Glaciimonas sp. CA11.2: one gene and its partners. The protein of the gene in region 4 interacts with the protein of the main gene of each other region in a pairwise test. Links are inferred from orthologs where the notes say so. Each region holds a gene or a part of one and is shown on either strand. Other genes may lie near its edges. The genes, in order: RGU75_RS10060, RGU75_RS20255, grpE and groL.

Region 1 (3,228 bases), 230 kb from region 4 along the record:
ATGCCGGCGATAAGGTCAAGGATCAAATTCTGGCTGGCGCGAAAAACGTGATTGTTATCGGCGGCGGTGATACCGGATCGGATTGCGTTGGTACGTCTAACCGTCAAGGCGCAACATCGGTGTCGCAATTCGAGTTGATGCCAGAGCCACCAGAAACAGAAAACAAGCCGATGGTATGGCCATATTGGCCAATCAAATTGCGTACATCTTCGTCGCACGAAGAGGGCTGTGACCGTGATTGGGCGGTTGCGACTAAGCGTCTTGAGGGCAAAAATGGTCGGGTTGAAAAGCTGATTGCTGCCCGCGTCGAATGGAAGGACGGCAAGATGCAGGAAGTGCCGAATTCCGAATTTGAAATGAAGGCGGATCTGGTATTTTTGGCGATGGGATTCGTCTCTCCTGTGGCCCAAGTGCTGGAGGCGTTTGGGGTTGATAAAGACGCCCGGGGCAATGCCAAAGCAACGACCGATGGCGATGGTTCGTATAAAACCTCGGTCGATAAAGTATTCGCGGCGGGTGATATGCGTCGCGGTCAGTCATTAGTGGTCTGGGCAATTCGGGAAGGTCGTCAGTGTGCACGTGCAGTCGATGAGTTCCTGATGGGCGCATCAGTACTGCCTTTGTAAAACAGGTTGTAACGACCTTTTTCCTTTAACTACGATTGCGCTGTAAACAATATAGAGCAATAGCAGAACTAAATGAATTTGGCCTTATTGACAAAAACAGGTTCGCATCTAGCATGCGGACCTGTTTTTTTATTTTTGTAGAACAGAAGCCGCAAAATCGGCCAATTAATAAATATAAATTGTATTATTGGCAATGTTTGGTGTGGATACCCACAGTCTTTTGTTACGATAGATTTATGCAGCGCAATTCAATCTTTATATTAAGATTGAATTGTTTATTTCTTATGAGAACTTGTTTTTTATATCTTTAAGGTGCATTTTATGTCGTCGGATCAAACTCTAATGTTGCAAGTGCACTACAATGTCGCCTTTGATCTAAACGGTGGGCTTAGTGGGTAATATTGTCGAAATCCGAGATGTGGAGTTTAGCTATGGTGATCGGCCGATCTTATCGTCCCTTAGTATGGACTTCCCGCGAGGAAAAGTTATCGCGATCATGGGTGGCTCCGGATCAGGAAAAACGACCATTTTGCGACTGATTGGCGGCCAATTGCAGCCAAACGGCGGGAAAATCGTTGTTAACGATCAATTAGTCGCTACGCTTAACAAGTCAGATTTGTACGCTATGCGACGTAAGATGGGTATGTTGTTTCAGAATGGTGCTTTATTTACCGATTTGTCGGTATATGAAAATGTCGCCTTTCCGATACGTGAGCATACCGATTTGCCAGATGAATTATTAAACAACTTGGTGTTAATGAAATTACAGGCTGTCGGTTTGCGCAATGCAGCACAACTTATGCCGTCTGAAATATCCGGTGGGATGGCGCGTCGCGTCGCGTTGGCCCGTGCGGTAGCGCTAGATCCATGCTTAACCATGTATGACGAGCCATTTGCCGGACTGGACCCTATCTCGATGCGCGTGACCGCGTCACTGATTCGTAAGCTCAATGATGCATTAGGTTCAACTTCAATCGTGGTGTCACACGATGTGGACGAGTCGTTCGCTATTGCAGATTATATTTATTTCCTATCGCAAGGGAAGATCGTTGCCCACGGCACGCCGGATGAAATGCGAGCCTCAAGCGACCCGTTTGTGAAGCAATTCGTTTACGCGGAAGCAGATGGTCCGGTGCCTTTCCATTATCCAGGTAAGTCGTTCGCGGCCGATCTTGGCCTGGAGGCGCGTCCGTGATCGTTAGACTATTTGAGTCAGTTGGCAGGAGTGTGCGTGAAACCGTATCTGGCATTGGTAGAGCGACGCGGATATTTTTTGCCATTTTGCGGGCTTCCGGAGGCTTGCTAAAGCGCCCTCGACTAATTACCGATCAGATCCATTTCATCGGTAATTATTCGATGCTGATCATTGGTGTGTCGGGTCTGTTTATCGGATTTGTATTGGGTTTGCAGGGTTACTACACGCTCAATAAGTATGGCTCCGAACAGGCGCTGGGTTTGTTGGTCGCCCTGTCGCTGGTACGTGAGTTGGGTCCGGTAGTGACGGCGTTGCTGTTTGCCGGGCGCGCTGGTACATCGCTGACTGCCGAAATCGGGCTGATGAAAGCTGGCGAGCAGTTGGTCGCGATGGAAATGATGGCGGTTGATCCTTTGCAGCGCGTGATCGCACCGCGCTTCTGGGCCGGAATTATTGCAATGCCGTTGCTGGCAGCGGTCTTTAGCGCGCTCGGTATCTTGGGCGGCTACGTTGTTGGTGTACGTTTGATTGGTGTTGATGAAGGTTCTTTCTGGTCTCAAATGCAGGCAGGCGTCGATGTTTGGAAAGACGTCGCTAACGGGGTCCTGAAAAGTGCCGTGTTTGGGGTAGCAGTGACTTTTATCGCGTTGTATCAAGGTTATGAGGCCAAGCCAACTCCAGAAGGTGTTGCGCGTGCAACAACAAGAACCGTCGTGATAGCGTCCCTGACTGTGTTGGCACTGGACTTCTTGTTAACTGCATTAATGTTTAATTAAAACGCCGCTTAGAGCGACGATCGATGTAGTTATTTGGTAACGCATTGTGTCGTTCGATACTTTTTATTAGTACCTATGGCAGTATATCGAGGCAGACAAAGTGCTTCGGCTGGCATTCTTAAGGTGATAAATATGCAACAAAAATCTGTGGATGGTTGGGTCGGCTTATTCGTCGTGTTTGGTGCGCTGGCACTTATTTTTCTGGCTTTTAAAGCCGGTAATTTGGGTGGCGCATCGTTTCAGGCCAGTTATCCCGTGATATCGAAGTTCGATAACATCGGCGGTCTGAAGCCACGCGCGCCTGTGAAGAGTGCGGGTGTTGTTGTCGGGCGGGTGGGTGCGATCAATTTTGACGACAAAAACTTTCAAGCTGTTGTAACGTTAAATATGGATGAGCGTTACAAATTTCCGGTAGACAGCTCGGCCAAAATTCTGACCGCGGGTTTGTTGGGTGAACAATATATCGGCATAGAAGCTGGCGGCGATACCAAAGATCTGGTCGCTGGAGAAAACATCAAAATGACACAATCAGCGATCGTGCTAGAGAATCTGATCAGTCAGCTTATTTATAGCAAGGCAGCGGACGGAAAGGATAGTTCCCAATGAAAACCACGACGCTCGTTAGTGCTTT
Region 2 (3,444 bases), 2.1 Mb from region 4 along the record:
TTTGGCGCAGCGTTCAAGGGCATATTCATTTCATAAATAATAGGGAACAAGCGCCGCGCCTGATGCAACTATGCGAGCGTTTCGAGCAGCGCAAGACAATCAAACCTCATCCTGTGAACGTAGTTGCAGCTAATACTGCAACCACTGTTCAGAAACCCCTACACTACGACGTTATTGCATAATATTGATGCGCACGGCAAAATCGATAAGCCCGATTTGATTGTCAAAATATTTTGGCAAACTTGTCGACGTTATCTTTATCGTAGGTAAATGGCGGCGCTAACGCAGCTTCATTGTTAACATCAAGCGTAATCTTACCCATCCGTCCGACCGCGATACTCGCACCCGGTTTAGAAACGGCTTTTCCCTTGACGAAATCGTAAGCAGCATAGGTCGCCGCATAACCGAGATCAATTGGGTTCCAGATCGCAAAGCTTTTCACCGCCCCACTCTTCACATGACCAGCCATTTCAGACGGCAAACCGAGTCCTGTGACAAATACCTTGCCAACCAAATGTTCATCCACCACGGCTTTACTGGCTGCATTGATACCAACGGTAGTCGGGGCAATAATCGCCTTCAGATTTGGATTGCTACGCAACAAGCCAATTGCTTCTCGATAGCTCTTGTCTGATTGGTCATCGCCATAGACGGTCGCAACCAGCTTTATCTTCGCGTACTCGGGTTTCGCCAAGACCTTTTTCATTTCGCCAATCCAAATATTCTGGTTGGTTGCCTGAGCGGTGGCCGACAGAATTGCCACTTCACCGGCTCCGCCAATCGCGTCAGACGCCATCTGAATTTGTTTCAAACCGATCAATTGCGCATTGGATGGATTGAGTTGCATCAACCGCCCATCTTTTGCGATACCGCTATCAAAAGAAACCACTTTGATACCGCGTTGCATCGCTTTTTTAGTAATCGGCACCAGCGCGTTGGCATCATTGGCTGAGATCACGATAGCGCTTACTTTTTGGCTGATCAGAGAGTTGATGATCTCAATCTGGCCTTCCGCTGTTGGCGTGGTTGGGCCGGTATAAATAATCTCAACATCCCCAAGTTCTTTCGCGGCCTCTTTTGCGCCCTCATGGGCAGCGTCAAAAAAACCATTGCCGAGGCTCTTTACCACCATCGCGATCTTTATTTTTTCGGCCGCCTGGACGCTGTTCACCAAGCCGCCGATCATGCCGACGGTCAACGCGGCGAGCAATATTTTTTTTAGTTTCATTGCGATGTCTCCTGTGATAAATACGACTGTGGACCGAATGTCTTCCAGCCTTGTTAAATCAATGTTTTTTGGGGCAATTTTGTTGAATCAATCCTGCATTGCATTCATCGGTACTTTTTCCGGCGTCACGGTAATCACCTTCACACCCGCCTGTTCCAGCATCTGGATCGCGGCATCTGACGCGCCCGTATCGGTGATGACGCAAGCCACGCGGTTAAGACCGCATAAGATCAATCCTGCTTTGCGTGCAAACTTTGAACTGTCGGCCAGTACAATCAATTCTTCGGTCTGACTGATCAGGCGCTTTTCGGCCTGAATCAAAAGTGGATCGACCTCCATCAAACCCAGCATCGACAATCCGTAGACGCCCATGAACATTTTTGCCGCGTAGTGATGTTGGGTAATATCGTTATCGAATGGACTAAGGATGACGTTTTGCTCACGGTAGACCTTGCCGCCCGGCAGAATGATTTCATTTTCGCTCGACATTAATAGGCGCTCTGCCATCAAAAACGAATTAGTCAAAATTTTCAGGCGTTTTTCGGCAAGAAATTCCACCATCATGTAAGTCGTTGTGCCGCCATTGATAATGATGGTTTCGCCAGCGGCGCACATGTTTGTGGCATATCTGGCGATAGCGCGTTTTTCTGCGGAAAAACGTTCTATATTGTTTTGAAAGGTTTCGCCAGACAAGGCAAATGCACGTTTTTTTTGCGGCAGATTCTCTGCCCCGCCACGGGTTCGGGTCAACAGATTACGTTCAGCAAGCCAGGCGATATCGCGCCGCACGGTCGCTGGCGACGAATTCAGCCAATCAACCAATTGCTCTACGCTGACCGTGTTGTGCTCGGCGAGTAACTTCAGCAAGCCTTTACGGCGCTTGTGGTTCACCATTCACGCACCATCGCTGATCGGCCACAGCGCATCAGCGCATTTTGGTATCGCCAACTTATTCACCACTTTGTCTCCTGTTTGGACTCATCTCTTTTGATTGCTACATCAAGTTGCAATCAACAGGACGATCTCTTTGTCGGTAAAACAGACTAAGCATTTGAGAAATGTCTGTCAATCACCAATCAATCAACTCGATGATTATTTACACTTCAGTCAAACCATTGATTACATTCCCGACAACTTCATGCCAACATCAATCAACATCGTGATTAATTCAACTTCAATCACCATTTTGAGCGCCAAAAGATTGACAGTGATTAGTGCCTGCTTTCTACTAGTCGTCATTGCTCATCCCCTTTGCATTTTTAAAAAATCGATGTGATCAGAGCCTAATACATTAATAAATAGGCGTTACGCAGAACAGTCCCTTCAACGAGCTTGCGAACGCTGCCGACGCAGACAGTACGCGAGTACCAAGCCACGTTGGCGGCCAAGAAAGCACAACGTTGCTGGGGCGACTTTGCGTAACGCCTAAAGTAATAACAATAGATGATGGAGACTGTATGACTGAATTGATTGCCACCACGCCGCAAGGCCCGATCACCCCGATGTGGGATGATGCCACCGCTGCGACGCTCAGCGCGCCCGAACTCCTGTTATACCGCTCGAACCTGCTTGGTTCTGACATGCGCATTACCAACTTTGGCGGTGGCAATACCTCCGCCAAGATTGATATGACTGACCACCTTACCGGCGAGCAAGCCGAGGTTTTGTGGGTCAAAGGATCGGGCGGCGATTTGGGAAGTATCAAGCTGGACGGATTTTCCACACTCTATATGGACAAACTGCGTTCTCTCAAAAATCGTTATCGTGGCTTGGCGCTGGAAGATGAGATGGTCGCCTATTTGCCGCATTGCACCTTTAACCTGAATCCACGTGCGGCCAGTATCGATACGCCATTACATGCCTACATCGACAAAAAACATGTTGATCATATGCATCCGGATTCTGTGATTGCGATTGCCGCCTGTGCCAATAGCCGAGCACTGACTCTCAAAGTCTTCGAGGGTGATTTGGGTTGGTTGCCATGGCAGCGGCCCGGTTATGATCTCGGGCTAAAGCTAGAGGCGTTATCAAAAGAACAGCCGCACCTAAAAGGGATCGTTCTGGAAGGACATGGTTTATTTACGTGGGGCGATACATCTAAATCCTGCTACGAGATTACCTTAGCCATCATCAAACGCGCAGAAGACTGGTTGGCAGCCAACAGCAAACAACCGGCTTTTGGCGGTAGTAAGTTCACGCCACTTGTGGCCTCCGAA
Region 3 (2,718 bases), 1.4 Mb from region 4 along the record:
TGCATCTTTACCGAAGAATTCTTTTACTTTCTCTTGCACTTTAGGCATACGCGTCATACCACCGACCAGGATGATATCGTCGATGTCAGATACTTTGACGCCCGCGTCCTGAATCGCAATACGACAAGGTGCAATGGTCTTTTCGATCAACTCTTCGACCAAAGACTCCAGCTTGGCACGTGTCATCTTCATGGTCAGATGGACTGGTGCGCCGTTAGCCATGGCAATGTACGGCTCGTTGATTTCGGTCTGTTGTGACGATGACAACTCAATCTTAGCGCGCTCAGCGGACGCTTTAATACGTTGCAGTGCAATCGCGTCTTTACCCAGATCGATACCGTTAACTTTCTTGAACTCGTCGAGGATGTAATCAATCATGCGTTGATCGAAATCTTCACCACCGAGGAAAGTATCGCCATTAGTCGACAGCACTTCAAACTGCATTTCGCCATCAACGTCGGCGATTTCAATGATCGAGATGTCGAAAGTACCGCCACCCAAGTCATACACAGCAATCTTGCGATCACCTTTTTCGGTCTTGTCCAGTCCAAAAGCCAATGCGGCTGCGGTTGGCTCATTGATGATACGTTTCACATCAAGACCAGCAATACGGCCAGCGTCTTTGGTTGCCTGACGTTGTGCATCATTGAAGTATGCAGGAACGGTGATAACCGCTTCTGTGACTTCTTCGCCGAGGTAATCTTCAGCGGTTTTCTTCATCTTGCGCAGCACTTCTGCAGCGATTTGCTGCGGTGCCAGTTTTTTGTCGCGCACAGCAATCCATGCATCGCCGTTGTCGGCTTTAGTGATCTCGTAAGGCATTAACGAGATATCTTTTTGCACTTCTTTTTCGTCGAACTTGCGACCAATCAGACGCTTGGTTGCGTACAGCGTATTTTTTGGATTTGTGACAGCCTGACGTTTAGCAGGTGCACCGACCAAAATTTCGCCGTCTTCCTGATAAGCGATCACGGATGGCGTAGTACGCACGCCTTCGGAGTTTTCAATAACCTTAGGCTTGCCGCCTTCCATGATGGAAACACAAGAATTTGTCGTACCCAGATCAATACCGATAATTTTACCCATGATGCTGTCCTTTACTAAATTTGTTGAATTTTGATATGCTAAATATTGGGAGAAAAATCAAGCTTTCAAGCCTTTTCAGCGGAAATGAGCGATTATTTTTGATTTTCTCGCTTATTTACACGCTTATTTTCACTTAATGCCGACTTATTTACTTTGAGCAACAGTGACCAGCGCCGGACGTAACAGGCGGTCTGAAATCATGTAGCCCTTTTGCAATACGCTCACGACGGTATTTGCCTCTTGCTCGGCTGGTACCATTGAAATCGCCTGATGCTTCATCGGATCAAGACGCTCGCCCGGTTCTGGCGAAATTTCGAGAAGGCGATTTTTATCGAACGCTGCAACCAACTGCTTCAACGTCATTTCCACACCTTCCTTTAACGACTCGACAGAAGGTGTTTCCAGTTTCAATGCGATTTCCAGACTGTCCTTCACTGGAACCATTGCCTCGGCAAAATTTTCGATAGCGAACTTGCTGGCGCGCGCGATATCTTCCTGGGCACGACGACGAACGTTCTCGGTATCTGCCTTGGCACGCAAAAATGCATCTTGCAAATCAGCAATTTTGGCTAGCGCTTCTGCTAATTCGACTTCTAATGCTGATTCAGGCGTGACCGCCGCTTGTTCTTGAGCGATGGTATTTTCGGTTTCAACTTGCGCGGTCTGCTTTTCCATGTCTTCCATTCAAAAATCTCCTGCAATCAATGACTTAATGATGTGTTAAATCCGTTTAATGCGGTGTATTGCGATGTTTTAAGGTTTTGCGTCATCACGTGTGCAAAAAAAAGTTTTCCGGCGGCTTTTCGGCGCCCTTAAAACCACTTTAAAGCGGGACAAACTGATCTATGACTTGCCAAATGGGGCTATCCCCTACTTTTTCAAGGGGATTATGGCGTGTCAAATGTGTGGCGTTGCAACAATTTGTTTCACATTTTACCCCTTTGAATTTGCTGCGACGCATCAAGCGCACTATCATTTGGCTTTTACTCTTATTTATTCAAATTTCAAGGCATTCAAATTGAAAATTAAAAGTTATTAAAAGTTGACTCGTCAATAGGTGAATACCATGAAACTATCTCTCATTTCGGCCTTCATGCTGCTGTATATTTCACTAGCGGCCGGTTGGATAAGCTATTCACATTTAGTCGCGATTTATTAATAGAAAATCTATTAATTGCATTAAGGAGTAGAATCTGCCGACCACGACAGCACAGCATTCGTACCCATGATTCGTGGCATTAATTACTTCATCTCTCAGCACCGACGCGCAACGCCTCATCTTTTTGCACTTTCTCTTGCAGCTTTTGCTCAGCAACGTCATTGGGGGACAAATGGGTTGGCCAACCGATTAATTGCTCCTCTACCAACGTCGCCAAGCCTTGAATCCATGTTGATGATTCGTTCAGGCATGGGATCAGATAAAACTCCTTACCGCCTGCTTTTAAGAAATCGGCCTTTGCTTCGATACCAATCTCTTCTAATGTTTCCAGGCAATCACTGGTGAATCCTGGGCATATGACATCAACGCGCTCGACGCCTTGTTTGGCTAATTTTTCTAATGTTGGTGCAGTATATGGTTGCAGCCACTCCGCCTTCCCGAAACGCGATTGAAATGTCACCATATATTGCTCT
Region 4 (3,422 bases):
GCAAGTTCCAGCGGTAGCGCGATGTTGTCATAGACCGAGCGGGACGATAGCAAATTAAAATGCTGAAATATCATCCCGATTTCACGCCGTGCTGCCCTTAGATCGGTGGCGTTTAACGCAGTTAAATCTCGGCCATCAACAATGATCTTGCCCGAAGTAGGTCGATTGAGAAGATTAAGCGTACGCACAAGCGTACTTTTACCAGCCCCGCTACGACCAATAATCCCAAAAATTTCGCCCTTGTTAATCGTCAGATCAACATTGCGCACTGCATCTACCGGCCCATTACTGCCTTCGAATCGCTGAGTTACTGCTTGTATTTTTATCATTTAGGAATAAAAAAAGGCAGCTGACTGCCCCAACTTCGACAATCCGCCGCCAATATAATTTTTATGTAAGTGCTTATTTTATAAGGATTTTGTATTCCGGCAAAGTATCTTTTAGGTATTCCCATATTACCCAACCGCATAAGTGTCGGACCTACGCAAAAACGCCCCAGCTGCTTTGTGCTTTTCTTGCCGCCAACGTGGCCCGGCACTCGCGTGCTGTCTGCGTCGGCACGCCTTGCTGGGACGGTTTTGCGTAGGTCCTGCGTACTCGGTTCAGTAACAGCCTCTCAGGGGCTTGGTGTTCTGTAGCTTTCATCGAGATTAAACCAGCAAACGCAAAAAAGCCCGCAAAAAGCGGGCTTCATATCCAAAGCAACCATCCACCCTCAACAAAATAAAGAAGATGATACAGCGACTCTGTGGGATCGCTGAGAACCGTAGCGAGCGCCGTAAGGTTGTAGCCGAGAAGCGCAGCCGTACGCAGGTACGGCGAGCATCGCAGACTACAAGATTACGGTGCGCAGTAGGTTATCAACGATCAATCTCACTACATCATGCCGTCCATGCCACCCATGCCACCCATACCACCCATACCACCAGGCATACCACCACCTGATTTGTCGTCTGGTAATTCAGCGATCATTGCGTCAGTTGTCAGGATCAGGCCAGCAACAGAAGCAGCGTTTTGCAATGCTGAACGTGTTACTTTTGCTGGATCAAGAACACCCAGCTCAACCAAGTCACCGTAAGTACCGTTAGCAGCGTTGTAACCGTAGTTACCTGTGCCAGCCAATACTGCATTGATGACAACCGATGGCTCGTCGCCTGCGTTAAATACGATTTGACGCAATGGCTCTTCAACTGCGCGCAGCACGATTTTGATACCAGCATCTTGATCGGCGTTGTCGCCTTTCAGGTCTTTAACGTTAGCACGTGCGCGCAAGAAAGCAACGCCGCCGCCAGGAACAACGCCTTCTTCGACTGCAGCGCGCGTAGCGTGCAATGCATCTTCAACGCGTGCTTTCTTTTCTTTCATTTCGACTTCAGTAGCTGCGCCGACTTTGATCAGTGCAACGCCGCCAGCCAACTTGGCAACACGTTCTTGCAACTTTTCACGGTCGTAGTCAGAGCTTGCTTCTTCGATTTGGGCGCGGATTTGCTTAACGCGTCCTTCGATCGAGATTGCTTCGCCAGCGCCATCGATAATGATAGTGTTTTCTTTGCTGATTTCGATACGTGCAGCTTGGCCTAGTTCTGCCAATGTTACTTTTTCTAATGTCAGGCCGACTTCTTCAGCAATCACTTGACCACCGGTCAGGATAGCGATGTCTTCCAGCATTGCTTTACGACGATCACCAAAGCCTGGTGCTTTAACAGCAGCAGTTTTCAGGATGCCGCGGATGTTATTGACGACCAAAGTTGCCAGTGCTTCGCCTTCGACGTCTTCTGCAATGATCAGCAGCGGACGGCCCGACTTAGCGACTTGCTCCAATACCGGAAGAAGATCACGGATGTTAGAGATTTTTTTGTCGAACAACAGAACGTAAGGCTGTTCCAGAGCAACAACTTGTTTTTCTTGGTTGTTGATGAAATATGGTGACAAATAGCCACGGTCGAATTGCATACCTTCGACGATGTCTAGTTCGTTTTCCAGTGATTTACCATCTTCAACAGTGATAACGCCTTCTTTACCGACTTTGTCCATTGCCTTAGCAATGATTTCACCGATATCGGTGTCGGAGTTAGCAGAGATCGAACCAACTTGTGCGATTTCTTTGCTAGTAGTCGTTGGCTTAGCCAATGCTTTGATTTCAGCAACGATGGCGACAACAGCTTTGTCGATACCGCGCTTCAGGTCAGTTGGGTTGAAACCGGCTGCAACATACTTGAAACCTTCGCGCACGATAGCTTGTGCTAACACGGTTGCAGTAGTAGTACCGTCACCAGCGTTATCTGAAGTCTTGGAAGCAACTTCTTTAACCAGTTGCGCGCCCATGTTTTCCAGCTTGTCTTTCAGTTCGATTTCTTTAGCAACTGAAACACCATCTTTAGTAACGGTAGGAGCACCGAAGCTACGCTCCAGAACCACGTTACGGCCTTTAGGGCCCAGAGTGACTTTAACTGCGTTGGCTAGAATATTGACGCCATTAACGATCTTGGCACGTGCATCATCACCAAAAATTACTTGCTTTGCTGCCATGTTGATTCTCCTGAATACGGTTGAATGTAGAGCGTAGAGATCGAAGCGGCCTTATTGCGAAAATTGCAATGGGCTTCGATCAATCTGAACTATGAATTACTTACCTTCGACGATAGCGAAGATGTCTTCTTCGCGCAAAATCAGTAGTTCCTGGCCATCGACCTTCACTACCTGACCTGCATATTTGCCGAAAAGAACGCGCTCACCGACTTTAACTGCCATCGGGCGAACTTTGCCGTCTTCCAGAATCTTGCCGTTACCAATAGCCAATACTTCACCTTGATCAGGCTTTTCGGCTGCTGCCTCTGGCAGAACAATACCTGATGCAGTTTTTGTTTCAACATCTAGACGCTTAACGACGAGGCGGTCATGCAAAGGACGAAGATCCATGTGTAACTCCTTCAAAATTCAACAAGTTATAATTTTTGCAGCAACATTGCAGCAACGACTGCACCGATTAGTTTGGCTTTTACAATGTGCCGCACAGAAAAAGTGACTAGGTCAGGGAGATTGTTAGCACTCTCACCTAACGAGTGCTAAGTATAGGGGTGGTTAGTTGATTTTTCAAGAGTGATGTTCTGTACTCTCTTTTTTATTTACCAAAGCCGCTACAATTAATCACAGGCGGCAATATTAATTTTTTGTCAATAAAAATACAAAGAGGTTTTGTTACAAGGGAATCTTGTCGTGAAAGCAGGGTTGCCGCTATGATGATCTGGCATGAACGTTTGGGCGTGGTCTCCAAATCTGCCACTTCTATTTTTAAGGTCTTAAAGAATGCGTATTCGTAATCTGGTTTTTCATACTCATCCACGTCTGGTGCTCGCTGTGATCTTTGGTGGCGTCATCTGGGCACTCTTGCCGAATGGGTCGACCATTACCCGTGGGCTCAT

The links.
Region 1: the proteins of groL (region 4) and RGU75_RS10060 interact in binary tests that used the Escherichia coli proteins (3 or more experiments, as listed by UniProt). The link is inferred for Glaciimonas sp. CA11.2 from one-to-one orthologs.
Region 2: the proteins of groL (region 4) and RGU75_RS20255 interact in binary tests that used the Escherichia coli proteins (3 or more experiments, as listed by UniProt). The link is inferred for Glaciimonas sp. CA11.2 from one-to-one orthologs.
Region 3: the proteins of groL (region 4) and grpE interact in binary tests that used the Escherichia coli proteins (3 or more experiments, as listed by UniProt). The link is inferred for Glaciimonas sp. CA11.2 from one-to-one orthologs.

Annotation. Positions count from the first base shown.
Region 1 is NZ_JAVIWL010000001.1:2,360,542-2,363,769, forward strand. What follows is about bases 183-2,919. They hold RGU75_RS10060 (ABC transporter ATP-binding protein), read left to right. Parts: upstream 183-1,017; coding sequence 1,018-1,821; downstream 1,822-2,919. Other genes in these bases: RGU75_RS10055 (glutamate synthase subunit beta), read left to right, coding at 183-626; mlaE (lipid asymmetry maintenance ABC transporter permease subunit MlaE), read left to right, coding at 1,821-2,597; mlaD (outer membrane lipid asymmetry maintenance protein MlaD), read left to right, coding at 2,730-2,919. In the rest of the region: more of RGU75_RS10055, read left to right, coding at 1-182; more of mlaD, read left to right, coding at 2,920-3,203; RGU75_RS10075 (VacJ family lipoprotein), read left to right, coding at 3,200-3,228. UniProt on the Escherichia coli protein: Part of the ABC transporter complex MlaFEDB, which is involved in a phospholipid transport pathway that maintains lipid asymmetry in the outer membrane by retrograde trafficking of phospholipids from the outer membrane to the inner membrane.
Region 2 is NZ_JAVIWL010000001.1:4,655,785-4,659,228, forward strand. What follows is about bases 220-3,172. They hold RGU75_RS20255 (DeoR/GlpR family DNA-binding transcription regulator), read right to left. Parts: upstream 2,123-3,172; coding sequence 1,316-2,122; downstream 220-1,315. Other genes in these bases: rhaS (rhamnose ABC transporter substrate-binding protein), read right to left, coding at 224-1,228; RGU75_RS20260 (bifunctional rhamnulose-1-phosphate aldolase/short-chain dehydrogenase), read left to right, coding at 2,686-3,172. Also shown: RGU75_RS20245 (sugar ABC transporter ATP-binding protein), read right to left, coding at 1-23; more of RGU75_RS20260, read left to right, coding at 3,173-3,444. UniProt on the Escherichia coli protein: Represses ulaG and the ulaABCDEF operon. Two ulaR binding sites have been identified in each promoter.
Region 3 is NZ_JAVIWL010000001.1:1,173,724-1,176,441, forward strand. It holds grpE (nucleotide exchange factor GrpE), read right to left. Parts: upstream 1,771-2,718; coding sequence 1,231-1,770; downstream 1-1,230. Other genes in the region: dnaK (molecular chaperone DnaK), read right to left, coding at 1-1,086; hemH (ferrochelatase), read right to left, coding at 2,334-2,718. UniProt on the Escherichia coli protein: Participates actively in the response to hyperosmotic and heat shock by preventing the aggregation of stress-denatured proteins, in association with DnaK and GrpE. It is the nucleotide exchange factor for DnaK and may function as a thermosensor.
Region 4 is NZ_JAVIWL010000001.1:2,587,380-2,590,801, forward strand. The notes cover bases 204-3,134. They hold groL (chaperonin GroEL), read right to left. Parts: upstream 2,530-3,134; coding sequence 877-2,529; downstream 204-876. Other genes in these bases: RGU75_RS11190 (methionine ABC transporter ATP-binding protein), read right to left, coding at 204-329; RGU75_RS11200 (co-chaperone GroES), read right to left, coding at 2,626-2,919. In the rest of the region: more of RGU75_RS11190, read right to left, coding at 1-203; RGU75_RS11205 (DUF1345 domain-containing protein), read left to right, coding at 3,307-3,422.